Regions from separate parts of the Bacillus hominis genome, predicted to be linked through region 1. Evidence: riboswitches for the same ligand, from Rfam matches in the RefSeq annotation. Region 1 holds a riboswitch; each other region holds the start of a gene.

The links. Region 1 has a riboswitch for S-adenosylmethionine ahead of QUF93_RS09395 (Na+/H+ antiporter NhaC family protein). Riboswitches for the same ligand answer to the same signal wherever they lie in the genome.
Region 2: linked by a shared signal. The riboswitch ahead of QUF93_RS28370 (bifunctional O-acetylhomoserine aminocarboxypropyltransferase/cysteine synthase) and the one ahead of QUF93_RS09395 (Na+/H+ antiporter NhaC family protein) in region 1 are both predicted to bind S-adenosylmethionine.
Region 3: linked by a shared signal. The riboswitch ahead of QUF93_RS03445 (ABC transporter permease) and the one ahead of QUF93_RS09395 (Na+/H+ antiporter NhaC family protein) in region 1 are both predicted to bind S-adenosylmethionine.
Region 4: linked by a shared signal. The riboswitch ahead of mtnK (S-methyl-5-thioribose kinase) and the one ahead of QUF93_RS09395 (Na+/H+ antiporter NhaC family protein) in region 1 are both predicted to bind S-adenosylmethionine.

The regions. Positions count from the first base shown of each region.
Region 1 is NZ_JAUCFS010000005.1:1,368,069-1,376,292, reverse strand. Features, by position in the region: gene liaF (cell wall-active antibiotics response protein LiaF) at 1-54, opposite strand, end outside; gene QUF93_RS09405 (PspA/IM30 family protein) at 163-825, opposite strand; gene QUF93_RS09400 (lmo0954 family membrane protein) at 875-1,231, opposite strand; gene QUF93_RS09395 (Na+/H+ antiporter NhaC family protein) at 1,461-2,777, opposite strand; SAM riboswitch class I at 2,872-2,978, opposite strand; gene QUF93_RS09390 (ribonuclease FAU-1 family protein) at 3,099-3,617, opposite strand; gene gltP (glutamate/aspartate:proton symporter GltP) at 3,686-4,960, opposite strand; gene QUF93_RS09380 (murein hydrolase activator EnvC family protein) at 5,462-6,724, shown strand; gene QUF93_RS09375 (hypothetical protein) at 6,824-6,985, shown strand; gene QUF93_RS09370 (sodium-dependent transporter) at 7,016-8,224, opposite strand, start outside.
Region 2 is NZ_JAUCFS010000005.1:4,961,053-4,969,276, reverse strand. Features, by position in the region: gene QUF93_RS28395 (response regulator) at 1-335, shown strand, start outside; gene QUF93_RS28390 (FMN-dependent NADH-azoreductase) at 528-1,154, shown strand; gene QUF93_RS28385 (transcriptional regulator YeiL) at 1,218-1,889, opposite strand; partial or broken gene QUF93_RS28380 (YjjG family noncanonical pyrimidine nucleotidase) at 1,996-2,690, shown strand; gene QUF93_RS28375 (chloride channel protein) at 2,731-3,963, opposite strand; SAM riboswitch class I at 4,286-4,390, shown strand; gene QUF93_RS28370 (bifunctional O-acetylhomoserine aminocarboxypropyltransferase/cysteine synthase) at 4,626-5,924, shown strand; gene metA (homoserine O-acetyltransferase MetA) at 5,908-6,813, shown strand; gene QUF93_RS28360 (homoserine dehydrogenase) at 6,951-8,224, shown strand, end outside.
Region 3 is NZ_JAUCFS010000005.1:176,080-184,303, forward strand. Features, by position in the region: gene QUF93_RS03415 (FAD-binding oxidoreductase) at 1-1,149, shown strand, start outside; gene QUF93_RS03420 (MFS transporter) at 1,146-1,679, shown strand; gene QUF93_RS03425 (DUF3981 domain-containing protein) at 1,758-3,476, shown strand; gene QUF93_RS03430 (multidrug effflux MFS transporter) at 3,596-4,855, shown strand; gene QUF93_RS03435 (hypothetical protein) at 5,086-5,589, shown strand; gene QUF93_RS03440 (DUF3951 domain-containing protein) at 5,606-5,821, opposite strand; SAM riboswitch class I at 5,996-6,101, shown strand; gene QUF93_RS03445 (ABC transporter permease) at 6,239-7,156, shown strand; gene QUF93_RS03450 (ABC transporter permease) at 7,173-8,177, shown strand; gene QUF93_RS03455 (ABC transporter ATP-binding protein) at 8,134-8,224, shown strand, end outside.
Region 4 is NZ_JAUCFS010000005.1:3,645,656-3,652,948, forward strand. Features, by position in the region: gene QUF93_RS21325 (DUF1129 domain-containing protein) at 1-422, opposite strand, end outside; gene QUF93_RS21330 (DUF1129 domain-containing protein) at 436-1,203, opposite strand; gene QUF93_RS21335 (PadR family transcriptional regulator) at 1,203-1,535, opposite strand; gene QUF93_RS21340 (3-hydroxybutyrate dehydrogenase) at 1,648-2,424, shown strand; gene QUF93_RS21345 (YvrJ family protein) at 2,576-2,713, opposite strand; gene mtnA (S-methyl-5-thioribose-1-phosphate isomerase) at 2,788-3,843, opposite strand; gene mtnK (S-methyl-5-thioribose kinase) at 3,840-5,021, opposite strand; SAM riboswitch class I at 5,113-5,254, opposite strand; gene QUF93_RS21360 (carbon-nitrogen family hydrolase) at 5,326-6,189, opposite strand; gene QUF93_RS21365 (pyridoxal phosphate-dependent aminotransferase) at 6,204-7,293, shown strand, end outside.

The DNA.
Region 1 (8,224 bases):
AAATATGATGAGGAGCATCCCCATTAATTGTGTTTTTGAAAAGTGCTTCTTCATTTCAGCTCCCCTCCCTCTTTGTCACATATACATAGAAGAAAAGGCATTGCTTTCCAACACCTTTTCTTCTATCACTATATCATAAGCCTGTTTTATTATATACTACAATTATTTTGTTACTTCTTTCGTTAACGATACTTCATTTTTCTCTTTCATTTCACGCTCTAGTTTTGCAATTTTCATATCAAATGTATCACGCTCATGCTCTTCATTTATACGAAGCTCTAAATCACGAATGTGATCTTCAATTTCTTCGAATCGTAAGAACGGATTATTTTCATCCATTTTATGAATAGCAGTATTCATACGGCGGTTTGCATGCGCCATATTTTCACGTGCCATTAATTCCATACGCTTTGCGTTCATTTCTTTTAATTTATTTTTCATTTCTGAAAGACGACGCTCTAACTCATCAATTTGCTCTACAACACCAGCATACATTTCTTCTAAGCGAGTTACTTGCCCTTCATAATACGCTACTTCTTCTAATGCACGTTCATGCAATTGTAATTCGCCTGCTTCTTGTGCGATGATAGCTTGCTTTGATCTTTTATTAACGAAATAACGTGCTTGCTCAAGCTCACGAGCAAAGTTAGATTTTAATGTTTTATGACGCTGAATTAACTTCTCAATTTTTGTTATTTCACGCTCACTATCACGTAAATATTGGTTTAACATAGCAATTGGATTTTTTCTTTCTTTCTCATCTAACACATTATGAAAATCAGCTAAAATTGCATCGCGTACACGTCCGAATAAAGATTGTTTCATTATAATCTTCCTCTCTTCTACTTTATAATTTGATTTGATTTATTTTATATTAGTTTTTCATTAACTTGTTCCACTCATCTTCAAAGTTGCTATATGGTTTAGAACTTTCTGGAGCAGAATCAACAACTACATTTTTTTCTTTTTTCCACTCACGGTATCCGTAGTATAAAACTACTAATGCTGCGATACCGATTAATGCTGGGGAATGAGAAAGTGCAATGGACAAACCGATTAAACCAACAATACCCCAAGCTAACTTTCCAAAGAATGATTTAGCTCGCACAAATGATTTATAGCTCCAGTACACAACTCCTGCTCCAATGGCGAATCCTACAATACCAGCAAGACTACCAAGAGCAATTAAAGCCAAAATACCGGCTGCGATAAACGCTAGAAATTGTTTCATCTTGTGCTTGCCTCCCTTCGATTTGATACTCTTATCTTAACTATTTTTTCATTTTTCCATAACGAGCTTAAGAACTGTTTTCGACTCAGACTTAAGACCGAGTTGCATTCAGCCTTTTGTAAAAATATAAGGAAAGATAGGATAACGCACTCTTTTATCGCACATAAAAAGCCGTTCAGAGAATATTCTCTGAACGGCTTCAGTTGCTACTAATAAAATTCATATTTAATTATGCTGTTTTATGATACTCTTTCTTTTCCGCCGCTTTAGAAAACCTCGGGAAACCAATTAATATAGAAATGATTCCACATACTCCAACTAAAATTGGATAGAATGCATATGGCAACAATTCAATCGGAGATAAAGCTGCAAATCCTGCCGCTGTTAACATTTGAGCACCATATGGGATTAACCCTTGTATACAGCAAGAGAAAAGATCCAGTACACTCGCTGATTTACGGGGATCAATTTCATACTGATCCGCAATATTTTTCGCAAGCGGACCTGTAAAAATGATAGAGATTGTATTATTTGCTGTACACATATTCGTCATACTCACTAAACCAGCAATGCCGAACTCTGCTCCTTTTTTCGAACGAATATTACGTGTTAAAAGATTCATTAAATATTGAATACCACCATTATACTGAATAAGCTCAACCATACCACCTATTAAAATTGCAAGTAATACTAATTCCATCATACTGCCCATTCCAGTCGTTACACTTTTAAAGAAACTCTCTAACGTATAACTTCCATCTATAAGACCGATAACACCAGATAGTACAGTTCCACCTGTCAATACGATAAGTACATTCCAACCAAGTAATGCTGTAACAAGTACACCTGCATATGGTAATATCTTCACCCAATCAAATGTTTGAGCTTTAATTTCTGTATCACTTCCTAAAGTAATCATTACTAATAGTACAATTGTAATGATTGCAGCTGGCAATACAATTAAAAAGTTCGTTTTAAACTTATCTTTCATTTCTGTTCCTTGTGAACGAACTGCTGCAATTGTTGTGTCAGAAATAAATGATAAATTATCACCAAACATCGCTCCGCCGACAACCGTCGCCATTGTTAATGCAATCGAGATATCAGTTTGCCCACTAATACCTACAGCAATCGGCGCTAATGCCGCTATTGTTCCCATTGAAGTTCCCATCGCTAATGAAATAAATGCCCCGATAATAAAAATTCCAGCAACGATAAATCCTTGCGGTAAAATAGATAGCGCTAAGTTGACTGTAGAATCGACTCCGCCCATCCCTTTTGCTGTTTCAGAAAATGCACCTGCAAGCACAAAAATTAATACCATAATCATAATATCTGGATTTCCTGCACCTTTTGCAAATCGTTCTACTTTTACATTAAAGCTTTCTTTACGATTCATCGCTAAAGCGATTCCTACAGCAATTGAAATCGCTACAAGTATCGGCAATTTATAGAAATCACCTGTAATAATTCCAGAACCAATAAATAGTGCCAAAAATATCCCAAGCGGTAATAAAGCTAAACCATTTCCTCTCGTTTCTTTCAAAGTACCATCTCTCCCTAGTTTCAACCTTTTTCTAATGAATAACAAAAGACCTCTTCCAACGAGAAGAGGTCTTATACATCTATAAGAAACACTCTTCTCATCTTTCAAGCAACATGCTTGCTGGATTTGGCACAGCACTCTGAAATCGAGTCCGCTGCCGAGGCATCGTAGGGCCAGTCCCTCCGCCTCTCTTTATAAGAAGGTTTCGTATTTATTTTTTAATAATAATTTCTTCTCTAACTTTACTTGCTTACAAAAAAAAAGTCAATTATTTTTTGTATAGATTTTTTTGGTAATTATACAAAAACACGAATACAGCAATCATTTCAACTTTTCAATTTCTTTCTCTAAAATTGAAATCCAATAAAATTCTCTCTTTTTTATTGCCGCTATTATCCATTTTGTTGTATGCCAAGCTAACTCATATTCTTCCTTTGTAACATCCCCCATTTTATATGCATCCTCTAACTCATCTTCATCCAATACATATATTTCACCGTTTGGTAACAATACTACATCTAAATATAAATCATCAAAATAAGGTAAACCTCGTTCGTCTATTTCATATTTTTTCGTTACGTCAATATAATATTGCACTAATTTTTTTCTATCATCTAGCATAGCTGTTATCGCAAAGTTCTTCCTGGTTATAAAATATTGCATCCATGTATACCCATCATCTGCAATACAAAGCTCTTTACCATTGTATTCTTTATAACTAGGCTCTCTCACTTTTTTTATATCCAATACCCCTAACATACCTGCTTCAACTTGCTTGACTATATAATTCTTCTCTATTAGTCTCTTCCACGAAGAACCGTCACCATATTTACGTTTCATTTCGCCCGCTCCTCTTCTATATATAGAAAAGCCCCCACATATTATGTGAGAGCTTGTTCATATTATAATTAAGCTGCTTGACCTTTTTCAGATATCTCTTTTAAATAAGCTTGTCCTTTTTCAGCGTCATATTGACCTTCCCACTTAGACATAACTACAGCTGCTAAAGAGTTACCTACAACGTTAACTGCTGTACGAGCCATATCTAGAATACGGTCAATACCAGCAATGAATGCTAAACCTTCAGCTGGAATACCTACTGTACCAAGTGTCGCTAATAATACAACGAATGATACGCCCGGTACACCCGCGATACCTTTTGATGTAACCATTAATACAAGTAATAATGTAATTTGTTCCGTAAGGGATAAATCAATACCGTACATTTGCGCTAAGAAAATTGCTGCAATTGCTTGATATAAAGTTGATCCATCTAAGTTAAATGAATAACCTGTCGGAATAACGAAAGATGTAATTGCTTTCGGGCAACCGAATTTCTCCATTTTCTCCATAATTTTTGGTAAAACTGTTTCTGAACTTGCTGTAGAGTACGCTAAGATCAGCTCGTCTTTTAAAATCTTAAAGAATTGGAAAATGTTAACTCCGAATATTTTCGCTGTAATTCCTAGTACAACTACAACGAAGAAGATCATTGCTCCGTATACTACAATGAGTAATTTTCCTAATGGAATTAGTGAAGAAAGACCAAATGTAGAAACTGTAACACCAATTAATGCGAATACACCAAATGGTGCAAATTTCATAACTTGGTTCGTAACGTAAAACATGGCGTCTGCTACACCTTGGAAAAATTGTAGGACTGGTTTACCACGCTCACCAATTGCTGCTACACCTAAACCAAATAGTACAGAGAAGAAGATAATAGCAAGCATATCACCTTCAGCTAATGATTTCATAATGTTCGTCGGAACAATATTTACAAATGTATCCGCAAACGAATGACTTTGTACTTGCTCTGTTGTTTCTGCATATTTAGAAATATCCGTTTTTGTTAATTTTTCCATATCAACGCCTTTTCCAGGTTGGAAAATGTTCGCTATTAATAGACCAACAACAATTGCAATTGTTGTAATAATTTCAAAGTAAAGAATTGTCTTTCCGCCTAGTCGGCCTAGTTTTTTAACATCGCCAACACCAGCAACACCAACAACAATACTTGCTACAACAATCGGCACAACGATCATTTTAATTAATCGGATGAAAATATCGCCAATTGGTTGTAAGTACTTCGCAACTGCTGGATTATCAAAGAAAATCGCACCAACTGCAATACCTAGTGCAAGACCAATTAATATTTGCCATGCAAGTCCTATTCTTTTCATACTTGTTGTAACCCCCTTCGATGTGTCACTCTATCTATCTCTCATTCTATCTATCTCTATAAAACTAAGAAATTAAGAGTATTACATATTATTCGACAATTCACTACATTTTGTCCCTGTTAAAAATCATAAATCAAAAATTAAAATCTGACAACAAAATAAGTTTGCCCGAACGCAAATAATTTTCTTGACAAAAACAAACCCCATGTCAGAAAACCTCACATGAGATCGATTCCTCACTAGTGATTTATAGGTTTTTAAAGTGATGTTTCACCCCCAAAAAACTCCATCACTTTCCATATTTTTCTTAAAAAACAAAATAGAAATCCACACCTTTTTATACATTCAAGAATTTTAACTTTATGACGAACAATACGAAAAAACACTAAATTCCGACAAAACTTAGCAATTTCATAAAATTTTCTTTACATTATGATTACAATGATAGACACCCTTCTTCTTATGATATATAACATTCATAGGGAAAGGAGCCAGACAACCATGAAAAAGAAATTTGCAGCGTTTAGCGTTTTAGCAGCAGGAACGATTTTTGTTTCTCCATTACTTTCACCTGTATACGCTGAAACAAATCAAGATAAATTATCTAATATACAATCAGAATTAGATGGCAAACAAAATGACTTACAAAATAAATCAGCTGAGAAAGAACAAATAGAAAAAGAAATTCAAGAATTACAAAAGAAAATCGATGAATTAACTACTTCTATTAATAAAAACGAAGCTGAATTAAATGATACAAAAAAAGAAATTAGCAAAACACAACAAGTAATTGCTGACAAAAAGAAACATATAGAGCAATTACAAACAAACATAGATACGCGTCAGGAAATTATTAAACAACGATTACAATCTATGCAAGAAAAACCTCGTACAAATATTATCACAGAGGTATTAACAACTTCTACAAACATTGCTGACCTTGTTGATAATATGTACTCCGTAAGTTTAATAATAAACAACGATACAGATATTGTGAAAAAACAAACAACTGATCAAAATGCTATAACGACAGAAAAAGAAGCTGTTGAGAAAAAAGAGCAACAACTGAAAGAATCTGAGCAAAAATTAGTACAAAAACAGCAAGAATTACAAAATAACCAGCAGCAGCAACAAACTTTCATTAACGATCTACATACGAAAGTAGCAAAAGTAGATTCAGAGATTGAAGGATTAGAAGAGTCAAAAGGTATTTTAGAAAATCAGCGTCAAGCTGTTCAAAAAGCAATTGAAGAAGAAAAACGTGCGGAGGAAGCACGTAAAGCTGAAGAGGCACGTAAGGCAGAAGAAGCACGCAAACAAGCTGCTACATCTGCTCAAGCTGCTCCAACACCACACGATACCAATATAGGTGGCTTTATTAAACCAGCAGCCGGATCGAAAACTTCAGGATTTGGTACACGTTCTTTAGATAACCATAAAGGAATCGATATTGCCGCGTCGGGAACGGTTCCAATTATCGCCGCTGCAGATGGTGTTGTTATTCGCTCAGAATTATCATCAAGTTACGGAAACGTTGTATATTTATCACACCGTATAAATGGAAAAACATATACGACAGTATATGCTCATATGAGTAGCCGTTCTGTATCGAATGGACAAACTGTAAAACAAGGCGATCAACTTGGATTTATGGGGAATACTGGTCAGTCTTACGGACAACATTTACACTTCGAACTTCACCTTGGTGAATGGAATGTCGGCAAGACAAACGCTGTCGATCCATCTCCTTATATCGGATTATAAAAAACTCGGTGCATACCGAGTTTTTTATTTACACTTCACACAATATAGGCATTCCACATAGACTACAACTAAATGCCTATATTTTACGAGGTGATCAATATGAATACACAATTACAGCAAGAAATAGAAGAAGCTAGAGAAACATACATCGGCAGGTTATTTACATTCGGCGGCTCAGCGTTATTTTTAATTGGATCATTTATCGCAGTTGTCACAGCTTATAAAGCATATAATCGCTTATTAAATACACCTACAACATAATAAAAAGACGGAGATTTCTCCTTCTTTTTATTATGCAAACATTTTAAATACGCCTATCGCATTTAAAAATACGATAATTACAGTTACTGGAATAACATAACGAAGTAAGAAGAACCAAATGTTAAACAATGTTTTCCCTTTCGTTTCCGTAACTTCTAATTCTTTCATTAATAACTCTTTACTCATTTTATTTGGTACGAATAGCGAAATAGCTAGTACTCCTAACGGCATTAATACATTACTTACCGAAAAATCGACGAAGTCAAAGAATGTCTTACCAAATATTTTCACATCACTCATAATTCCAAACGATAACGCTGATGGAATTCCAACTGCAAAAATAAGAATACCAATTAATAACGAAGCTGACGGACGCTTCTTCTCATTATCTTTCGCAACAGATGCTACTACAATTTCAAGCATTGAAATCGCAGATGTTAAAGTCGCAAAGAAAAATAACACTAAAAACATAATGAAGAAAAATTGTCCAAATGGAATTTTTGCAAAGACAGCAGGAAGAACGATAAACAGTAGCCCTGGTCCTTCTGTCGGTTTAACTCCTAATGCGAAAATCGCTGGGAAAATCGCTAATCCTGCAAGTACTGTAATAAATACAGTTAAACTTACAATAGATGTTGCTGATTTCGCTAAATGCTCTTCTTTCTTTAAATACGAACTATACGTTACCATTACCGAGGCACCTACCGTTAGTGAGAAGAAGGATTGTCCCATCGCATATAAAATCGTATCTGCTGTAAGCTTTGAAAAATCTGGTTTTAAGAAGAACTCAACCCCAGCCATAGCGCCATCAAGTGTTAACGCACGAATAATGATAGCAATAAATAAAATAAATAATAGCGGCATCATGTACTTACTTGCCTTTTCTATGCCTTTTTCTACACCTTTACTAACAACAAAAATGGTACAAAGCATAAAGATAAATTGCGCCCCAACCGCACTTACTGGATTTGAAATTGTTTCAGCAAACAATTGCCCATAATCGACTACTCCGTTCCAGAAACTACCTGTGACACTATAGTATAAATAAAGTAAAATCCATCCACCTACAACACTATAAAAAGATAGTACACTAAAACAAGTAACAACCCCCATACGACCAATCCAAGGATATAACTTGCTATTTGGTACTAATACTTTATAAGCTGTAACTGCCTCTTTTTGAGTACTACGGCCAATAACAAATTCAGCTACAAGAAGAGGCATACCAATAAATACAGT
Region 2 (8,224 bases), 3.6 Mb from region 1:
AAGATATAGAACCAGATCAGCTTGTTGAAGCTATTCGAAGCGCGTATAAAGGTAATATTCAATTACATCCAGATATAGCAAATGCCCTTCTTTCTCAAACATTACCGGAGGAAGAAAAAGAAGAAGAACCTGCCGTTCAAGTGGATGTGTTAACGGCGAGAGAAAATGAAGTATTGCAGCTATTGGCGAAAGGGATGAGTAATAAAGAAATCGCTTCTGTTTTAGTTATTACAGAAAAAACGGTAAAAGCTCATATGAGTAGTATTTTGAGTAAGTTACATTTATCCGATCGCACACAAGCGGCATTATATGCAGTGAAAAATGGAATTGTATAAGACGAAAGTCGTAAGACCTAGTTCGCCTTTAGAAGGTGGACTTTTTTTATGGAAAAATACGTCTATGTGAGGATGGAATTGTCTTGATATAAAGATAAAATGTATTTGTAAGCAACAACAATTACAAGGGAGTACCCTTTTTTCGTAAGTAATATATAACAACATAAGAGTGAGTAGTAGGAGGAAGAAATAATGGCAACAATTTTATTCGTAAAAGCGAACAACCGCCCAGCGGAACAAGCAGTTAGTGTGAAATTATACGAGGCATTTTTAGCAAATTATAAAGAAGCACATCCAAATGATACAGTAGTAGAACTTGATTTATATAAAGAAGAATTACCATACGTAGGCGTAGACATGATTAATGGTACATTCAAAGCAGGTAAAGGATTTGATTTAACAGAAGAAGAAGCAAAAGCAGTAGCAGTTGCTGATAAGTATTTAAATCAATTTCTAGAAGCTGATAAAGTTGTTTTCGGTTTCCCATTATGGAACTTAACGATTCCAGCTGTATTACACACGTATATTGATTATTTAAACCGTGCTGGTAAAACGTTTAAATATACACCAGAAGGTCCAGTTGGGCTTATTGGAGATAAGAAGATTGCGTTATTAAATGCACGCGGCGGCGTATATTCTGAAGGACCAGCAGCTGAAATGGAAATGGCTGTTAAATACGTAGCAAGTATGATGGGCTTCTTCGGTGCAACAAACATGGAAACAATCGTTATTGAAGGTCATAACCAATTCCCAGATAAAGCAGAAGAAATCATTACAGCAGGTCTTGAAGAAGCGGCTAAAGTAGCAAGCAAATTTTAATCAAAAATAGAATCGTCACTCGAAAAAAGTAGCATTAACATGTAAACGTTAATGCTACTTTTTTTATATTTTAAGTTCGTCAGCCAGTGTTTCTAATTGAATTCGATCTTGTATGTAATAGATTCTTCCGTTCTTTTTTAAATAATTTTGCTGGCAAAACTGGTTTAATACATATAAAAGATGACGGTAGCTGACGTTTAAGTATTCCGAGGCCTCAGTATGTTTTTCCATATAACAATTATTTTGTTCTGTTAATAGAATAAAGGCCGCTAACCGGTTTTCGAACGGATAACTATTGTTTTTAGCGTAACTTTCTGTTCGGGTAATTGTTTTTTCGCCGATAAATTTGCATAGTTTCTGTAGAAAGATAGCATCTTGCAATAAAAGATGCTGACAATCTTTAAGAGGAAGCGCTAAGCATATACAATCTTCAATTACTTCTACCGTTTTCGTAACGGATTCTACGTCAATTAGCCCTAATTCTCCAATGAACGAAGGTGCTTGAATAAAGTTAATTAAGGAGACCCTTCCGTTTTTGTGACTCATATATATTTTTGCCTTCCCGGAAATTAAGTAATAAAGATAAGGAACATCAACTCCTTCAGTACATATCTTTTCTTTCTTTTGAAAGGAATGTAGTTCAGCATACGGTAAGACATCAAAAGAAAAAAGAGTGTGGAAGTTGTAATTTTGTATGTAATGAGAGATTTCTTTGCTATTTTTGCTGACTTTCATATTTTCACCTCATGTTTAGTATGAGATATCTCCTATTATTTTTACAAGAAAGAATGATACGATTTATGTAAATTTGTTTTTGTAGAAAAGAGAGTGTGAGGGGCCTATGAAAAAATATAAAACACTATTATTTGATGTAGATGATACATTGTTAGATTTTCAGAAGGCTGAGAGGATAGCGTTACGTATGCTTTTTGAGGAGAAAGGAATTCCTCTAACTAGCGAGGTTGAAGCACATTATAAAAAGTTAATAAAAGTCTTTGGGATGCTTTTGAAGAAGGTAAAATAAATCGTGATGAAGTAGTAAATACAAGATTTTCGGTTTTATTTAAAGAATATGGACAAGAAGTGGATGGGATATTATTCGAAAATAATTATCGCAGTTACTTAGAAGAAGGGAATCAACTCATACAAGGCGCGTTTGAATTTATAAATCAAATTCAAGGGGAGTATGATTTATATATAGTGACAAACGGTGTTTCTAAGACGCAGGATAAACGTTTGCGTAATGCAGGATTACATCCGCTATTTAAAGATATTTTTGTTTCTGAAGATACGGGTTATCAAAAGCCAATGAAAGAGTATTTTGATTATGTTTTTGAACGAATTCCTAATTTTGATCCTGAAGAAGGGCTCATTATTGGGGATTCGTTAAGCGCTGATATTAAAGGTGGATATGTAGCGGGAATTGATACTTGTTGGTTTAATCCAGAAAAGAAATCAAATAATAGCGAGATTGTGCCAACATATGAAGTACAAAATTTTGAAGAGTTATACGCGCTATTGAAGCAACATGTGTAATAAAAATAGGCAGTGGAACTTTTGTCCCTACTGCCTATTTTTATTCGTTTGTAGCTTCGTTGTTTTTAGGAAGTGGAAATGCATTACCGATAGCCGCCGCCCCGAGCATCGGTAATAATAAATTGAGCGGGAAAAACATGAGTAATAGTAATGTTATAGCTATTGGTTTTCTTAATGCATAGCTCGAAATCGCTGTCGTGACGATGGCTACAGAAGCTATTGGATCTATAGGGATAATAGAAGCTATAGCATATCCGATACTTGATCCAGCAAATATAATTGGGAAAATATGTCCACCGCGCCAACCTGTATTTAAACAAACGGCAGTAATGCATAGTTTTAAAACTCCTGAAAGAAGTAATACCCAAAAAGATAAATGGCTCCATTCAACAACTAAATCTTTTAATTGATGTTCCCCTGAAAATAATGTGTATGGGAGAAAAGTCCCCGCAATTCCTAATAAAATACCACCTATAATTCCAAGTGTTATTTTGTATTCGCGGAAAGGATGGATGATTTTCTCTAATGTAAATTCTACTTTGAAATAAAAGAAACCAACGATAGCACCGATGCAAGTAAGAGGGAGAAAGGCGATCCATTCATTGATTGAAAGAGATCCTTCCCCAAAATCAACAATAAAGGATCCGCGATTATCGAATTTGCTAAGCAATAAATAAACGGAAAAACCAGCAAAAGTAGTAGTTAAATATACAATTGCTTTTTTTCCTTTAGAAAACTCGGAAATTTGTTCACCTTCATTTTCACTCGGAGCTAAATAACCGAATAATGGAGCGTTAAAAATGACACTTAAAGTAGCACCAATTCCAACTTCTGTTAGTTCGTTCATTCCCTTTAAAGCGAAGTTAAAGCGATCCCCTACCCATGTACAAAGTCCACCGATAATTCCAACAAGTGCGGCCTCTGGGCCTAGACTAGCTCCAAATATTAAAACAATAAGCGCAGTTAAAGTAGCTTTATGTACAAAATGGTATTCAATTCTACCTGTTTTTTTATATTCAGCCATCACTTCCGGCATAAGCCGTGGATATGTACCGAAGTATTTTTGTGTTAAACCAACGAGGAAACCACCGATGACTGTTACACAAATGGTGTAATAAGGGGGAGAAGAGAAAATAGTAGGTAAGTATCCCCAAATAAAGTGGATTCCGATATTTAACGTAACTAAAAATAACCAAACTGTAGCTCCTACTATAGAGCCTAAAAGAATGCCATATAGGGCAAGTATATAGTGCATGTCCTTTTTATCTGTCATGTTATACCTCCGTTATGTAAGTTTTAATGTAGAAAGGATTATATATGCTAGTGTGAAATGAATGGAATATATATAGTATCTTTGTGAGAGGTTGGCTTATTCAACATATATATTGGGATTTCATTAGAGCTTGGGTCCTATAAGTTAAACCACTTATTTAATTCTATATATTGATCGGAGTTTTTAAAAGGTCTTTTTCAAATGAATATGGAATATATTTCTTTTGTTGTTTCTATTAAATTTTTTACATTTAATTTAGAACATTCAGAAAAACTGTTTGACATCAGGAAATTATTGCTATAAAATCAACGGTAATTGCATAGTCTTATCAAGAAAAGGTGGAGGGACAGGCCCGATGAAACCTTGGCAACAGCCGTATAACGGAATTGTGCCAAATCCTGCAGGTAATAATCCTGAGAGATAAGAAAGAGCCCTTAGAGCGTGTTTTCAAACTGCTCCTTTCTTGTTTTCAGGAAAGGGGCAGTTTTTTATTTTGCATAAATTGAAACTTTAATCAGTGGGGGTTTTGTCCCTCTCCCACTGATTATTAGCCTTCACCAAACGGGCAGTTATCTCCCACCTAACTTCCTCGCATTCTTTGAATTTTGAGGTGGGAGTCTTACTGTCCGCAAGTAGCGGGATAAAAGAAAGGAGAATGAGAGATGGGAGAATCATGGGGAAAAGGAACGATTTGTGTGCAAGGTGGCTATACGCCAAAAAATGGTGAGCCGCGTGTTTTGCCACTTTATCAAAGTACAACGTATAAATACGATACGTCAGATGATTTAGCAGCACTATTTAATTTAGAGGCAGAAGGATATATATATACGCGTATTGGAAATCCTACTCTAGCTGCATTTGAACAAAAGTTATCAGATTTAGAAGGCGGTGTAGGGGCTGTTGCAACAGCTTCTGGGCAGGCAGCTATTATGCTTGCGGTTTTAAATATTTGCAGTAGTGGAGACCATTTACTTTGTTCTTCAACTGTTTACGGAGGAACGTTTAATTTATTTGGAGTGAGTTTGCGTAAGCTTGGCATCGATGTTACGTTCTTTAATCCTAATTTAACGTCAGATGAAATTGCGGCACTTGCTAATGATAAGACAAAGCTCGTTTATGCAGAATCGTTAGGAAATCCAGCAATGAACGTTTTGAATTTCAAAGAACTTTCAGCGGCAGCAAAAGAATTAGAAGTACCTTTTATCGTTGATAATACATTAGCGACACCTTATTTATGCCAGGCGTTTGAACATGGGGCCAATATCATTGTCCATTCTACAACGAAATATATTGATGGCCATGCAAGTTCTCTAGGTGGCATTGTAATAGACGGAGGGAACTTCGATTGGACAAATGGAAAATACCCTGAGCTTGTCGAACCTGATCCGAGTTATCACGGTGTAAGCTATGTTCAAAATTTTGGAGCAGCCGCGTATATTCTGAAAGCACGCGTTCAGTTATTAAGAGACTACGGAAACTGTATGAGCCCATTCAATGCGTATATTAGCAATATTGGCCTGGAAACATTGCATTTACGAATGGAGCGTCATAGTGAAAATGCTCTCGAAGTTGCTAAGTGGCTTGCTAATCATGATCGCATTGAATGGGTGAATTATCCAGGGTTAGATAGTAATGAAAATTACTCGTTAGCACAAAAGTATTTGAAAAAAGGTGCTAGTGGAGTTTTAACATTTGGTATTAAGGGCGGATTAGAAGCAGCAAAAGAATTCATCGCAAATGTAAAACTCGCAACTCTTGTAACGCATGTAGCTGATGCAAGAACTTGTGTAATACATCCAGCTAGTACGACGCATAGACAATTAAGTGCAGAAGATCAGCGGTTAGCTGGTGTTACATCTGATTTAATCCGTTTATCGGTCGGTATAGAAGATGTTTCTGATATTATTGCAGATTTAGAAGCAGCGCTAGTCGGAGGCAAACAACATGCCGATCATAATTGATAAAGATTTACCAGCTCGCAAAGTATTGCAGAAGGAAAATATTTTTGTAATGACGAAGGAGCGAGCAGCAACACAAGATATACGTGCTTTGAAAATTGCTATATTAAATTTAATGCCTACAAAACAAGAAACAGAGGCGCAATTACTTCGTTTAATTGGAAATACACCGTTGCAATTAGATGTTCATTTACTTCATATGGAATCGCATCTGTCTCGCAATGTAGCGCAGGACCATTTAACGAGCTTCTATAAAACATTCCGTGATATTGAGAATGAAAAATTTGATGGACTCATTATTACAGGAGCACCAGTTGAAACTCTTTCTTTTGAAGAAGTTGATTATTGGGAAGAGCTTGGACGTATTATGGAGTATTCAAAAACGAATGTAGCATCTACGCTTCATATTTGCTGGGGGGCACAAGCGGGTTTGTATTATCACTATGGTGTGCCGAAGTATCCTCTTGCGGAAAAAATGTTTGGTGTATTTGAACATGAGGTTTGCGAGCAACATGTGAAATTGTTACAAGGGTTTGATGAAGTGTTTTTTGCCCCGCATTCTCGTCATACAGAAGTACGAGAGAGTGATATTGAAAAGGTGAAAGAATTAACGTTATTAGCCAATTCTGAAGAAGCAGGTGTTCATCTTGTTATTGGGCAAGAGGGAAGGCAAGTTTTCGCACTCGGACATAGTGAATACAGTTGTGATACGTTAAAGCAAGAATACGAACGGGACTGCCAAAAAGGGTTAAAAATTGATGTGCCAAAAAATTATTTTAAACATAATAATCCGAATGAGAAGCCACTTGTTAGGTGGAGGAGTCATGGGAATTTATTATTCTCTAATTGGCTGAATTATTACGTGTATCAAGAAACCCCTTATATATTGTAAATGATTGTATAACACGTGGTAGCGTTTTATTTGTAAAGATTAACCTTTATTTTTCCGAATGTTCTAAATTAATTGTTTTTCTGATTTTTCGTCTATATAATTCATCTAAACACAATTTTTGAGGGGTGGACAGTATTATGAAAGAAATTCAAGTGGGGTTATTAGGTCTTGGGACAGTTGGCAGTGGTGTAGTTCGTATTATTACAGATCATCAAGAACGACTTATACACCAAGTAGGTTGTCCAGTGAAAGTAGCGAGAGTGTTGGTGCAAAATATTGAGAAGGAGAGGGAGGTCGAGGTACCTTCTACTCTATTAACACAAGATGTGAATGAAATTTTAGATAATCCTAATATTGATGTTGTCATCGAAGTAATGGGCGGCATTGATGAAGCAAAAGCATATATTTTACAAGCTTTAAAAGGCGGGAAGCACGTTGTGACTGCAAATAAAGATTTAATGGCGTTACATGGAGCGGAACTCTTAGCAGTAGCAAAAGATAACAAGGCTGATTTATTTTATGAAGCAAGTGTAGCTGGAGGGATTCCAATTTTACGAAGCATCGTAGAAGGACTTTCTTCAGACCTTATTACGAAAGTAATGGGAATCGTAAATGGAACGACAAATTTTATTTTGACGAAAATGTCAGACGAAGGGAGAGCATATAACGACGTGTTAAAAGAAGCTCAGCAGCTTGGATTTGCAGAAGCAGATCCAACATCAGACGTGGAAGGTTTAGATGCAGCAAGAAAAATGACGATTTTGGCTACTCTCGGTTTCTCTACAAATGTAGAGCTTGGAGATGTGAAGGTAAAAGGAATTACTTCTATTACAGCAGAAGATATTGAATATAGTAAGAGCTTAGGCTACACAATTAAATTAATTGGTCTTGCAAAGCGAGATGGTGAGAAATTAGAGGTTACGGTTGAGCCAACTTTACTTCCAAATACACACCCTCTTGCAGCAGTGCAAAATGAATATAATGCTGTCTATGTGTATGGTGAAGCAGTAGGAGAAACGATGTTTTATGGACCGGGAGCAGGAAGCTTACCGACAGCGACAGCTGTTGTTTCTGACCTAGTTGCTGTAATGCAAAATATTAGGTTAGGTGTAAACGGAAATAGTGCGGTATCTCCTCAGTATAAGAAAGTATTAAAAGAGCCAGATGAAATTGTTGTGAAAAAGTTTTTAAGACTGCATGTGAAAGATGAAATTGGTGTATTTGCAAAAATTACATCATTGTTCTCTGAGCGCGGTGTTAGTTTTGAAAAGATTATTCAAATGCCACTTGAAGAGAAAGGGAAAGCAGAAATCGTAATTGTAACGCATCGTGCTTCTCTTGCGGATTACGAGTACATTCTACATACATTGCAATCGTATGAAGAAATAGATTGTTTGAAAGCAAACTATCG
Region 3 (8,224 bases), 1.2 Mb from region 1:
AATGAAATATTAGAATTCGATCCGGAGAAGAAGAGGATTAGGGTACAAAGCGGTGTCACATGGAATGATATTCAAAAGAAAATCAATCCATATGGTCTTGCAGTTCAAGTGATGCAATCTCAAAATATTTTTACTGTTGGTGGTTCATTAAGTGTAAATGTACATGGGCGTGATATTCGTCATGAAGCATTGATTGATACAGTAGAGTCATTCAGATTGTTAATGGCAGATGGTACGGTGCGTAATGTAAGTAGAAAAGAAAATGCTGATTTGTTTCCGTATGTAATTGGTGGATACGGATTGTTTGGTGTGATTTTAGATGTGACGCTACAGTTAACAAACGATGAATTGTATGAAACGCATACGAAGGTACTAGATTATAAAGAATACTCTTCATACTTTAAGAATAAAGTGCGAAGGGACGAGAATATACGTATGCATTTAGCACGTATTTCTGTTGCCCCAAATTCATTTTTAAAAGAAATGTATGTGACAGATTATGTACTGGCAGAAGATCAACATAAGTTGAAAGAGTACAGCAAATTAAAAGAAGAAGATATTATAGCTGCGCCGAAATTTTTGCTCGGGTTATCACGTTATAGTGACTGGGGAAAGGGCGCATTTTGGGATATACAAAGAAGTTATTTTGAACGTACAGATGGTAAGTACGAAACTCGAAATAACGTAATGAGATCTGATAGTGCTTTTATGGAATACGATAATCCAAACTTGACCGAAGTTTTACAAGAGTACTTTGTACCGATAGATGGTTTTGCAGAGTATATAGATGATTTGCGAAGTGTTTTAAATGAAGAAGAATTAAACCTTCTTAACATTACAATCCGCTATGTAGAAAAGAATGAGAATGCGGTGCTATCTTATGCGAAAGATGATATGTTTGCGCTTGTGCTTCTAATTAATCAAGGGCGTTCTGAGGATGAAATAAAGAAAACAAAAGTGGTCATTCAGAAGATGATAGATGTTACTTTAAAGCATAATGGAAGTTATTATTTACCGTATTATTCTTATCCGGCAAAGGAGCAACTAAAGAAAGCGTATCCTCGCATAGAAGAATTCCTTCAGAAGAAGAAGGAAGTAGACCCAGAGGAAAGGTTTGTGAATTTATTTTATAAGGAGTATAGCAAATGACATATAGAAGATTTGTAGCTTCACAAAGCATTATTATGATGGCTGGTAGTATGGTATTTCCTTTTTATATACTATTGCTTCGAAATGTTGGGAATAGTTTCTCACAATTTGGCTGGGCTTACGGTTTATTTGCCTTAACTTCAGCTCTAGTATATCCGTTAGTTGGAAGAATCTCTGATAGGGTAGGTGATAGAAAGTTATTAATTGTATACGCTTGGTCTATGGCTATATTAATGCTTTGTTTTCCTATTGCAACAGAAGTTTGGCATGTATACATTCTCCAAATTTTAATGGGTATTTTTGGTGCTGTGCAGCGTAATACGGAGAAGACATCGTTAGCACGAAAGGTAGAGCAGAAAAAAGCTGGTTATGAGATTGGAAAATATCATGTGTGGACATCGGTTGGAGGAGCAGTAGCAGTTATTGCAACAGGATATTTAGTAGATTTCTTTACGATTGGCACCATCTTTTATATTGCATCTATTTTATATGCAGTGAGTGGAATTGTATTAAGTAGCAAAAAAATATAATCATACCCATTTTTACCTGATTACCCTTTATTTGTTATACTTATGGAGAAGACAAAAGAAAAGGGGACATTGCCTTTGATGAAATTTATAATTTTAGCTATTCTCACTTTGTTTTTGATTCCATGGGCTAGAAGCGGTAATAAAATTCGCGCGGTGGATAAAGGAGGAAATGAGAAAGTTGTAAAGGGTAAGAAATCATCTATTTTAGTTATTCCTGTTTTATTTTGGATAGGTATTGCAATCTATGAATATTTTTGGTTAATTGATGATCGGGTAGATTCAATTCTTACTCATTATTCTGTTGCAGTAGCGATTTTAATTGGTCTTGTCTTATTTTCACAAGAGAAGGTAGGGAAATTAGAAGGTACTTTAAAGGGACTTCTAATGCTTGTTTTACTCGTAAGTTACGGCTATTTTGGTTATTTACATGATATAGTAATCTCGCAAAAGAAATATGATTCTGTTGTTAAGGTAGAGAAAGATATTTCAGAACCATTTACTGAAAATGACCAACCGTTTACAGTTCCGCCTAAAACAGCGGAAAATAAAATGAAAAAGGTATTTGGTGATATTCCGAAAGTAGCTTATTTTGAGCTAGGGGAATTAACGCCACAAATGGTAAATGGTGAAGCCTTGTATGTAGCGCCGATTGAAGTTTCGGGATTTTTTAAAGCACGTAAAGCGGAAACAATACCAGGTTACGTAACGATGTCAGGTACGAATCCTGATGCGGAAGCGAAATTACATCTTGGTTATAAAATGAAGTATGTACCAAGCATGTTTTTCGGTAATAAATTAGAACGTGTCGTTCGAGAGGCAGAGCCAGATTTAATCTTTAAAGGGAAACCAAAATTTGAAGTTGATGATAAAGGGAAACCGTATTATACAATGACGTACGGTGAGTTTATTTCAGGAAGATCAGGGTTTGAAGTAGAAGGCGTTGTCGTTGTTGATGCAGAGACGGGTGATGTGAAACGATATGGTAAAGGGAATGCGCCTAAATTCGTTGATGGTGTATTAAATCATGAAACAGCATCTACGTTAAATACGTACTTTGGGAAATATATTCACGGATTTTGGAATACGAAATTCTCACAAACTGATATGAAGATTCCGACTGAGTGGGGGACGAAGGAAGGCGTTACGCCAATCTTCGGAAAAGATGGTAGACTGTATTACTTTACAGACTTTACCTCTCCGAAAGAAGGAGTAGATTCTGCCCTCGGTTATTCATTAGTCGACGCACGTACAGGAAAGTTGTATTACTATAACGGAAAAGAAGTAAAGGGCATTATGGATGGTTCGGCTGCTACAGAAGTAGTGGATAATTCCTTTAAGAGAGAGAAATGGCATGGGACGATGCCGGTTATTTATAACGTATACGGTAAACCTTCTTGGATTGTACCGGTTATCGATGACGGGGGATTAGTACGTGCTCATACTGTTATATCTGCTTCTAATGCAAAAATATTTGCAACAGGCTCGACGCAAAAAGAAGCACTTGAGAATTATAAAAATGCGCTGAGCGGAAGTGGAGATTCATTTAGACCGACTTCAAATGGAAAAGAAGCGCAAAAAGAAGGTATTGTACAACGTGTATACAAAGAAAAATCAGGCGAAAATACAATTGTATACGTACTGTTAGAGAATGAACAAAAAGTATTTATGATACCTGCAAAAAAATTCCCATATGCTATGTTTACAGAGGTGGGAGATCCAATTCAAATCACATATTTAGATACAGGAGAGGCGATGTCTTCCGTATCTAAATTTACAAATAGCAATTTGAAAAAGTAAAGCGATAGAATTTCTATCGCTTTTTTTTTACAGTATAAAACAGGAAAATGCACTATACTTGACGTATGTTTATGTTGTAACTATAATTGTTACGATTCGGCATATATAGGAAAGGGTGAATGGAAAAAGTGAATGAAGTTAATCACGAAATATATAAACCTGTAAAGATGAACAGGTTATGGATGATTCTTGTATTAGGGACACTTACGGCGATTGGGCCATTATCTATTGATATGTATTTGCCTTCGTTACCGAAATTAACGGATGATCTACAAACAGGTGCATCTCTTGCCCAGCTTACGCTTACAGCTTGTTTGCTTGGGCTTTCAGTAGGACAATTATTTGTCGGTTCAATTAGTGATATTTACGGAAGGCGCAAACCTCTTATTATTGCTCTTATTATTTATGTAGCTTCTTCCTTACTTTGTGCTTTTGCGCCATCTATTTGGAGTTTAGTACTTTTACGTTTCTTACAAGGTGCTTCAGGGTCTGCTGGTATCGTTATATCACGTGCAATGGTAAGAGATATGTACTCAGGTTCTGAAATGACGAAGTTTTTCTCGCTGCTCATGTTAGTAAACGGAGCAGCACCTATTTTGGCACCGATTATTGGAGGACAATTGTTACAGTTTACAACATGGCGCGGTGTTTTCATCGTTCTCGGGGCGATTAGTGTATTCATGTTAATATCAGCTACGTTCGTATTACGGGAAACATTGCCTCCGGAAGAAAGAGAAACAGGTGGTTTATCAGGAACGTTGGCGACGTACGGAAAACTTCTGAAAGATCGTTTGTTTATGGGATATGCGTTGTCACAAGGATTAGTAACAGCGGCAATGTTTGCTTATATATCGGGTTCACCATTTGTGTTGCAAAACATATACGGGGCATCACCACAGCAGTTTAGTTTGTTCTTTGCGATTAACGGTATCGGTATTATTATTGCTAGTCAAATTACTGGCCGTTTAGCAGGAAAAGTGAATGAGAAAACATTATTCGTTTCTGGCATTATTATTGCTGCTGTTGGTGGTTTATCGTTACTGCTTACAATCTTATTAGGAATAGGCTTAATTGGTGTTTTATGCTCGTTATTCCTTGTTGTATCAAGTGTTGGGGTTGTATCAACAACTGGCTTCTCGTTAGCGATGAGAAATCAAAAACAAGCAGCAGGAACAGCATCAGCTTTACTCGGTTTATTACAGTTTATTTCAGGAGCACTTGTAGCACCATTAGTAGGTATTGGTGGAAGTAATACAGCATTACCAATGGGGGGTGTTATAGCTCTTTGTGAAATTGGTGCTGTGTTATGTTATTTATTTATGGCAAAAAGAAGTGAAAAGCAGTTTGAACTGCAACAAAACCAGAATTTAGAAGCTTGATAAAAAAGAGCTGATTCAAACATTTCTTTGAATCAGCTCTTTTTTTCATTTCTTTGAAATAACTCATGCAAAAGTTATTTGCATAAAGTGACGATACTGTGACAAAAATGTTGATATGTATATTAAGATATCGTCTTAAGTGTAAAAAGTAGGGTGTTCTCGGTATAATAACAAGTGGAGATAAAAGAAACTATAATTAGTAGTAGCTGTAGATAAAAGGAGAATTCGAGATGAAGAAGGTTTTGGGTATTGCTGTAATGGGAAGTATGATCCTTCTAGCAGGATGTAATGGAAATAAAGATACGAAAGAACCGAAAGAAAAGGTAGAGCAATCCACTGAGCAAACAGAAGAAATGAAAGAATACAGCGCAGTACATGAAAAATATGATACGAAAATAAATAAAGAAATTAATAAGGCGTTACAGTTATTTGAAGTGGCAAAAGAAAAGGGCGGTAAGGAAATAACTAATGCTAAATATAAGGAAGACGTGCAAAATGTAACAACGGGTATGTTAGAAGATATAGATCATATGCGTAAAGAAATTCATGTACCGAAGTCGAAAGAACAAGAACATGAAATGTATGTTGGTTTCTTAAATGAATCGGAACAAGCGATGAAAAAATTACAGAAGTTAGCTAAAGAAGAAGATTCATCGTTGATTCGTGATATAGAAATTAATTTTTCAACAGCATCGACATACTATAAACGTTTTCAGGAAGAAACGAAAAAATAACCTTGCGCATGCAAGGTTATTTTTTCTTCTTACCATCGCCATCTTCATCCTCGCATACTAATACTTTTTGCTCTTCGTGAAATTCGGAAATAGTTTGTCCGGTAATATTATCGAAGGGGGTGTAAAAAGAGGTGATGCTTTTCTTTTTAATGAAGAGTTTATAAAAACCAATGATAACGAGTATGACGATTGTTAATGGTAATCCTATAGTCGCTAGAAGTAAGGGATCCATCGTATAACTCCTTTAATATGATTTCTTTTTAATTATAAGCGAAAAACTGCGATGTAGATAAACGCCCTTATTAAAAACTGATTTTTCTAAATATATCCAATTTGATTGACTTTTCATTTTTTCAGAATTATAATTCGAAATATACAATTTGAACCAAATAATAATATAGCAATTTACTTATCCAGAGAGGTAGAGGGACTGGCCCTATGACACCTCAGCAGCGGGTTCTGCAAGATGAACACCGTGCTAATTCCAGCAAGCAAGTCTTGAAAGATAAGTGATGGGCCTTTGTTTATTAAGCCTTGATCTTATTTTTTAAGATCAAGGCTTTTTGTATTCTAAAAAGAGAAAAGGGAGTAATGGAAAAAAGTACGTTCATAAAACAAAGTAAATTCATGTGTTTAGGGGGTTATTGAAGTGTATGTAATTAAAAAATTATCGGTTATGGTGTTCACACTATGGGTTATTACGACAGTGACATTTCTAATTATGCATATTATTCCGGGAGATCCATTTTCATCAGATGCGAAAATCTTTCCTGAAGAAGTGATCCAAAACATGAGAGCGAAGTATCACCTTGATGAACCGTTATGGAATCAATATGTTGCTTATTTAGATGGCGTAGTGCATTTTGATTTTGGTGAATCTGTTCAATCAACCGGACAAGGTGTATCAGAAATTATAACAACTGGCTTTGGTCCATCGGCAATTATTGGTCTACAAGCACTTGTTATTTCGTTGTTAGTCGGAATTGTAGCAGGTACATTTGCGGCGCTATATCATGGGAAATTGATTGATTATAGTGTGAGCTTGCTTGCGATTCTTGGTATTTCTATTCCTAGTTTTATTTTAGCGCCACTATTTATACAAGTATTCGCCATCAAATTTGAATTACTACCAGTGGCGTCTTGGGGAACATTTGATCATACTGTATTACCTTCCTTCGCATTAGCGTTAGGGCCAATCGCGGTTATTACAAGATTTGTTCGCTCTAATATGATTGAAGTGTTGCAGAGTGATTATATTAAGCTAGCGAGAGCAAAAGGTATACCAATTAAGAAAATCATTATAAGACATGCTCTTCGAAATGCGATTGTTCCGGTACTTACATTTGTTGGCCCATTAATGGCTGGACTTTTAACAGGGACTTTCGTTATTGAAAAAATCTTTTCAATTCCTGGTCTAGGAAAATATTTTGTAGATAGTATTTTTAATCGAGATTATCCGGTGATTATGGGAACGACCATTTTCTATAGTGCGCTATTAATTGTATGTATTTTTATTACAGATATTATTCATCGTATTGTTGATCCGCGCATTCGTTCTATTACGTAAGGAGGGGGATGTTTAAATGGGGGCTTATGAAATTAATGACGAGTTATTAACGAATGAAGAGAAGAAAGAATTAACGATAAATAAAGATCAGCAAACGATTAGCCGAAAGAAAGAAGTATTTCGTAAATTTGTATCAAATCCAATCGCAGTTTTAGGGACAGTAACGTTATTACTAATTATTATTTTCTCTCTTATCGGTGAAAGTTTAACGCCATTCACTGCGAGTGAACAAGTAAAAGAAGCAACAAACTTCCCACCTAGTAGTGAGCATTGGTTCGGAACAGATGATTTAGGGAGAGACATATGGGCGCGTACTTGGGCTGGAGGGAAAATATCACTAACAGTTGGATTAGTAGCGGCTGCCCTTGATATAGGATTAGGTGTACTAATCGGTGGCTTTAGTGGATATGTGAGAGGACGTAATGGCCTTGGAACGTTAATTGACGAGTGGATTATAAGAGGGATTGAAGTACTATACGGTATCCCATATTTGTTAATTGTTATTTTACTATTAATCGTTATGAAACCAGGACTTTTTACAATTATAATCGCCCTTGCATTAACGGGATGGATTGGCATGGCGCGTCTCATTAGAGCACAAGTCTTATCTTTGAAACAAAGAGAATTTGTTATCGCAGCAGAACGGTTAGGTACATCGCATATGAAGATTATATATGGACATATCATTCCGAACTTAACAGGTATTATTATCGTAAATTTATCATTTACAATTCCAGCAGCTATTTTCTCGGAATCATTTTTAAGCTTTATCGGACTTGGGGTACAATCACCAGCAGCGAGTTGGGGGACGATGACGAACGATGCACTAGGAACATTATTGAGCGGAGAGTGGTGGCAACTATTCTTCCCAGCAATCATGATTGCACTCATTATGTTCGCATTTAATGCAATTGGTGATGGTTTGCAAGATGCAATTGATCCGAAGATTGTAAAACGAAATCGAAAGGAGAAAAAACATGGGACAGCTCTTATCTTTAGAAAACGTAACGTTAGCCGTTGAAAAAGAGAATAGTAAGCAAGCAATTGTGAAGCATGTTTCCTTTTCTA
Region 4 (7,293 bases), 2.3 Mb from region 1:
AATTCTTTTAGTTTACTTTTAAATGATGACATTTTAAACGCAAAAATTGTTCCTGCAACAGTAATCATTAATACAATCGGATATCCAATCAACTGCACATTCGTTAATATAAATTCATGATCGGGACTTTCAAATAAAATATTTGTAAGTAACCAATATCCACCAATACCAATAATCATTCCTAAAATACTTTTTATACTCCCACTTTTATCCTTCTCCATCTCCTTCGCCAATTCTTCAGCATATGCTTTTGGCGAATCACCAAATATATCACTTACCGTCTTTCCTTTTTTCTCACCTTCTATTAAATGCAGCTCTGCATCTTCTAGAAAAGCGTCCACATCTTCTTCTTTAATCCCTTTTGTTATTAAATATACTTTCGTATCTATTAAAAACTTTTCGCCTTCTTTAGAAACCTTCATTATAACCCCTCCCTTATTTAACCGTTTCTCTTCTATTCGTCTTCATCATAATTTCAAGGAAGATTAAAATAAATAAAATTCCGTATAAACATATAACTTGAAATAACATTGGGACGATATCTTCCGATGTAAATGTTTTAAACACTAACATAATAGAAAGCGGAATGATTAAATATAAATTTTTAAACCATCCTTCAAAATACATATTTATAGCTACTGTGATAATAAAAACCTCACCAGCTAATATATAACTTTGGACTAGAGTCAATGTAAACATCTTTGTAGGATATACTACATCTAATATCGTAACAGCTCCTAATAAAAACATTGGCGCTATCATGACTAAAGACCACATAGAAAACCACGTTTTTGTAAAGCTCGTGACAAAGGTCATTTTACGAAGTAGAAAATTAGGACTCATAACAGATAAAACCAATGTAAAACTATAACCAATACACTGAATAAGTGAAATTTGTAACATCCCATTATTCACTATTAAAATAGAAGCAATAATCCAAAACGAAACGATATTCATTACTGTAAAACCGATTTGCTTCCACGTTTCCTGCCTATCTCTTTCCATCACTTTTACAAGTTCATTGGCATATTCTTTCGGTGAGCTTCCGAAAATTTCTTCTACACTTTTCCCATCACTCTCACCTTCTATTAAATGCAACTCTGCATCTTCTATAAAGCTTTCAATGTCGCTTTCTTTCATACCCTTTGCTGTCAAAAACAATCTCATATCTAATAAGAACTGTCTTGCTTCATTAGATAGCATTATTTTTTCCTCCCCTTTCCTTCAAGCAGACGTTCTACACTACTTTGCATCGCTTCCCAACGATCCATAAATTCGTCTAGTGCATCTTTTCCCTTACCTGTTAACGTATAATACTTCCGTTTTGGACCAGATGGAGATTCCTTCATTACACTTGTTATTAGCTCTTCTTTTTGCATTCGTATTAATAACGGATAAATACTTCCCTCACTTGCCATTGTAAAACCATACTTCCCTAGTTTTTCGCTCATTTCATAACCGTATATTTCACCTTCAGAAATAATAGCAAGTAAGCATCCTTCTAAAATTCCTTTTAGCATTTGACTTGTCGACATATTTCAAATCCTCCTGCTAAAGATTTTTTTCCAAATGTTTGCAGGAATTTCATTATCTCCTCTCTAAATAGAGCAATAAGAGAACTTTTATTATGAAGGAGTGTTTTTCATCATGGTTACAAATCGAGTTGTCTTTTTAACAGGTGCTGCGAGCGGTATTGGTTATGAAATGGGAAGTGCTTTCGCAAAAGAAGGTGCTAAAGTTATCATTAGTGATCGTCTTGAAGATCGTGCAAAAGAAGCTGCTGAACAATTGCAAAAAGAAGGCTATCAAGCTATCGGTTTAAAATGTGACGTTACAGCTGAAGAAGAAATTGCAGCAGCAATTTCTCAAACAGTTACTCACTTCGGTTCATTAGACGTATTAATTAACAACGCAGGCATGCAACACGTCTCACCAATTGAAGATTTTCCAACGGATAAGTTCGAACTTCTTATTAAAATTATGCAAATTGCTCCATTTATTGCAACCAAGCTTGCCTTTCCTATTATGAAGAAACAACAGTATGGACGAATTATTAATATCGCTTCTATTAACGGCCTTGTCGGATTTGCTGGAAAAGCTGCTTATAATAGTGCGAAACATGGCGTAATCGGATTAACAAAAGTGGCTGCTTTAGAGGGAGCAACTCATGGAATTACTGTAAACGCTCTTTGTCCCGGATATGTTGATACTCCCCTTGTACGAAATCAACTACAAGATTTAGCAACTACACGAAATGTACCACTTGAAAATGTTTTAGAAGATGTTATTTATCCTCTTGTACCGCAGAAGCGCTTGTTGCAAGTACAAGAAATTGCAGATTATGCTATGTTTTTAGCAAGTGAAAAGGCAAAAGGCATAACTGGTCAAGCTGTTGTTATCGATGGTGGATATACTGCTCAATAAAGTGAAACTTTAATCAGTGGAGGTTTTGTTCATCCCCCACTGATTATTAGCCTTCACCAATCGGGCTTTTACGGGCAGTTAATGCGGGATAAAAAATAAAGTTTGCTCACGAAGAGCAAACCTTATTTTACTTTCTATCGCGAAGATCTTCCTACTTTAGTAATTGTTTAGGGAGTTTCTCAATTGCAACAATCACTCCGTCTAATTTACTTTCAATGCGATGTAGTAAATATAACGTTACAACAATTGGAAATCCCACATTACCTATCATCCCGATCCACTCTTCCATCTTTCTCTCCTCCCTTCATTACATAAATAAGAGGAAAAGAGAATCTTAGGCATAAAAAAACAAGCTCTTTGTGATTAGCTTGTTTTTTCAAATAATGACGTAATTTTTTGCTTATAATCTCCACGTAAAATACCTTTCTCAGTTATAATTCCTGTAATTAATCCATGCGGTGTTACGTCAAATGCAGGGTTAAATACAGGCGTTCCAAGTGGCGCCACTTGTTTCCCAAAAATTTTCGTAACTTCTGTTTCATCTCTTTCTTCAATGACAATTTCAGCACCTGTTTGTTTCGTAGTATCAAATGTAGATAAAGGTGCTGCAACGTAAAATGGGATACCGAAATACTTTGCTAATATAGCTAAATTTAATGTTCCTATTTTATTAGCAGTATCACCGTTTTCAACGATTCGATCTGCTCCTACAATAATCGCATTAATTTCTTTCGTTCGAATTGCATGTGCTGCAGTATTATCCGTAATAAGCGTTACATCAATGTCTGCTTGCTTCAATTCCCATGTCGTTAAACGACCACCTTGTAAAACCGGTCTCGTTTCACACGCGTATGCATGTAAACGCACACCTTTCTCTTTTCCGATATAAAAAGGGGCTAATGCAGTACCATATCGTGCAGTTGCAATACTCCCAGCGTTACAAATTGTTAAAATGTTATCACCGTCTTTAAAGCATGTTAACGCATGCTCTCCAATACTCCGGCACACCTCTTCATCTTCCTGCTGAATGCGAAGCGCTTCTTCTTCTAATATTTTTTGCGCTTCTTTTATTGTAGTAATCTCTCGAATTGATTCTCTCATGCGATCAATTGCCCAAAATAAATTCACTGCCGTCGGACGTGATGTCCCTAAATAATTACAATCTCTATTAAACTTCTTTTGAAACTCCTCAATATGTACAGTATTATATTTCTTTGCCGCAAGCGCCAAACCAAACGCAGCTACAATTCCAATTGCAGGCGCTCCGCGTACTTCTAACATTATGATACTTTTCCATACCTCTTCAATAGTCGTCAACGTTTTATATTCTGTACTATGAGGCAACTTTGTTTGATTTAATACCGCAATTGTATCACCTTTCCAACTTACAGATCTCGGCACAGTAACAATCATGCTCATGCTTTTATGCCCCCCGAAACTGTTTGTTGAAATAATGTTCGAAACAGTTGAATATCAGCACTCTTAGATTCATATTTTATTAGTTCTTTTCCTAAGTTTAGGGCTTGTTTCTTAGCTTGAATTCTTTTTTCTTTATTTGCTATTTCATCTAAATCAGCTACATGAGCTAAACCAATTGTTCTTCGAATTAATTCACATCCTGCAAATCCGACAGCATCAGTAAAGATATTTTGCAAAATAATTGGTAACCATTGTTTTTCTTTCGTATATGCTTCTACACCTTCTCCAATCCATAACTTCGTAAAAGTTTCTACAAAATGACTCCATGTTTTTTCTATATGGAAAAATAGTACATTTCTCTGTTCTTCTTCTCTAGATAATGCATTTAATAATAAATTTGCAATAAATTGACCAAGATCAAATCCAAATGGACCGTACGTTGCAAATTCTGGATCAATTACTTTCGTTTCAGAAGGCGATGAAAATATACTACCAGTATGTAAATCCCCATGAATGAGCGCTTCTTTTCTCGTTAAAAACTTATACTTATACTGTGCTACTTTTAATTTTAAAGTTTTGTCACTCCACAGTTCATCAACCGCTAGTTGTAACTCTGGCTCATAATCATTCGTATCGTAATGCCCAAACGGATCTGTAAACACTAAATCTTCTGTTATTTTACAAAGGTCTGGATTTACAAATGTACCCTCTAGTACCCTTTTCTCTTCTGACTGTAGACCGAAATCTGAAGTATAAAATAAAACATTTGCTAGAAAACGACCGATATGCTGAGATAAAAGTGGATACTCCTCTCCGTCTATTAACCCTCTTCTTGTAATTGTTAGTCTTGATAGGTCTTCTATTACCGTCACTGCCAACTTCTCATCATGACTGTATACTTCCGGAACGTATTCTGGTACATACTTCGCAAAAATTTGTAATGCCTTACTTTCAATCGTTGCTCTTTTTATAGACAACGGCCAGCTCTCACCAACTACTTTCGCATATGGAAGTGCTTGTTTTATTATAATCGACTTCTCTCCATCATCTAATTTGAACACGTAATTTAAGTTTCCATCTCCAATTTCATGACAGATGACATTTGATTTCTTTTCAAAATAGCCATGTTCTTTCGCATATTGTACAGCCGTTACTTCTGTTAATGAATAATATCCCATCGTCTTCTCCCCCTTTTTTTAATTCAGAGGTTTTTCTGACGCAGAAAAACCTCTTTCCACAAAGAAAGAGGTTTGAAGTTAATCTTCTCCCCTCTTATCTGCCAGAAAGTATACTTTCTGCTGGAATTAGCACCGTGCCTTTTGGCGTAAATACACGCCCCATTTCACAATGGTATTACGGTCGGTTGCTGGGCTTCATCGGGCCAAATCCCTCCACCTGCTCTTGATAAGAGTTGTATAATTTTTTGAATTTTTAACTTTATGTTGAAGACTATACCAAGAATAAAAATCACTTGTCAATATTTTATTTGTATAATTCTGGACGACGATCTGCAAAAACTGGAATCCCTTTACGAACCTCTTGAATTTTCTCGAATTTAAGTTCGCCAAACAAAATGGATTCCTCTTCATTTGCCTCTACCACCATTTCACCCCAAGGATCGACAATTAAAGAATGACCTGCAAATTCATTATTTGGGTCCTTCCCTGCCCTATTACAGGCAACAACATAACACTGATTTTCAACTGCTCTCGCCTGCAGAAGCAAGCGCCAATGTGCTAGACGAACTAATGGCCATTCTGCTACAACAAATAAAACTTTTGCACCTTTAGCAGTATGAACACGCATCCACTCCGGAAAGCGAATATCATAACAAATTGTGCCAGCACACTCTACATCATCTAGCTTAAATTCACCTGTCTCATTACCCGCTACTAAATATTTATGTTCATCCATCAGCTGAAATAAATGCACTTTACTATATTCATTGACTAGCTCTCCTTCCTTGTTTACAACATACATTGTATTGGTAACACCTTGCTCTGTTTGCTTTGCTATGGAACCACCAACAATATGTACACCATATTGCTTCGACCATTCTTTCAACTTTTCTTTCGTTTCTAATCCATTCCTATCTGCAATTTCAGAAAGTCTCGTTAAATCATATCCTGTTGTCCATAGTTCTGGTAAGACGATAACATCTGGTCTTTCCTTCATCGCTTCACTAATTTTATTTTTAGCGTTCTCAATATTTTTTTCTACATCTCCAAAGACAATATCCATTTGAATACATGCGACTTTCATTTTGTCAGCCCCATTCTTATTTTTTTCTTTACAAAATACTGGAAAGATTATATCATTTGTCACTAGAATTGTAACAACTTTCAAAAGAGGTGGAAAGTATGAAATTATTTCAACCTTCTGAGATAGTAACATCATTGCCAACACAATTTTTTGCTTCACTTGTTGCAAAAGTTAACAAAGTCGTTGCAGCTGGTCACGATGTTATTAATCTAGGTCAAGGTAATCCAGATCAACCAACACCGCAGCATATCGTAAAAGCTTTACAAGATGCTGCCGAAAAGACCATTCATCATAAATATCCGCCATTTCGCGGACATGAAAGTTTAAAAGAAGCCGTGGCAACATTCTATCAACGTGAATATGATGTAGTAGTAAATCCCGAAACTGAAGTTGCTATTTTGTTTGGTGGAAAAGCTGGATTAGTAGAATTGCCAATTTGTTTTACAAACCCTGGTGATACTATTCTCGTTCCAGATCCAGGCTATCCAGATTATTTATCCGGGGTTGCTTTAGCAAAAGCAAAATTTGAAACAATGCCGCTTATTGCAGAAAATAACTTTTTACCGGATTATACGAAGATTGATGACTCTATCGCCGAGCACGCAAAGTTAATGTTTTTAAACTATCCAAACAATCCTACTGGCGCTACTGCATCAAAAGATTTTTTTGATGAAACCATTCATTTTGCTAATAAACATAATATATTAGTTGTTCATGATTTTGCTTACGGTGCTATCGGATTTGATGGTCAAAAACCCGTTAGTTTCTTGCAAGCAGATGGGGCCAAAGATACAGGAATTGAAATTTACACATTATCAAAAACTTTCAATATGGCTGGGTGGCGTATTGCTTTTGCAGTCGGGAATGAAAGTGTCATCGAAACAATTAACCTATTGCAAGATCATATGTATGTTAGTATTTTTGGTGCAGTTCAAGACGCAGCCCGCGAAGCGCTATTAAGTTCACAGTCTTGTGTAACAGATCTTGTAAATAGTTACGAATCTAGGAGAAATGCTCTTATTTCAGCTTGTCACTCAATTGGTTGGAATGTAGATATTCCAACAGGGTCATTCTTCGCATGGCTTCCTGTACCAGAAGGATATACATCTGAGCAATTTTCTGATATTTTACTAGAAAAAGCACACGTTGCAGTTGCTCCTGGTATTGGATTTGGTGAGCACGGCGAAG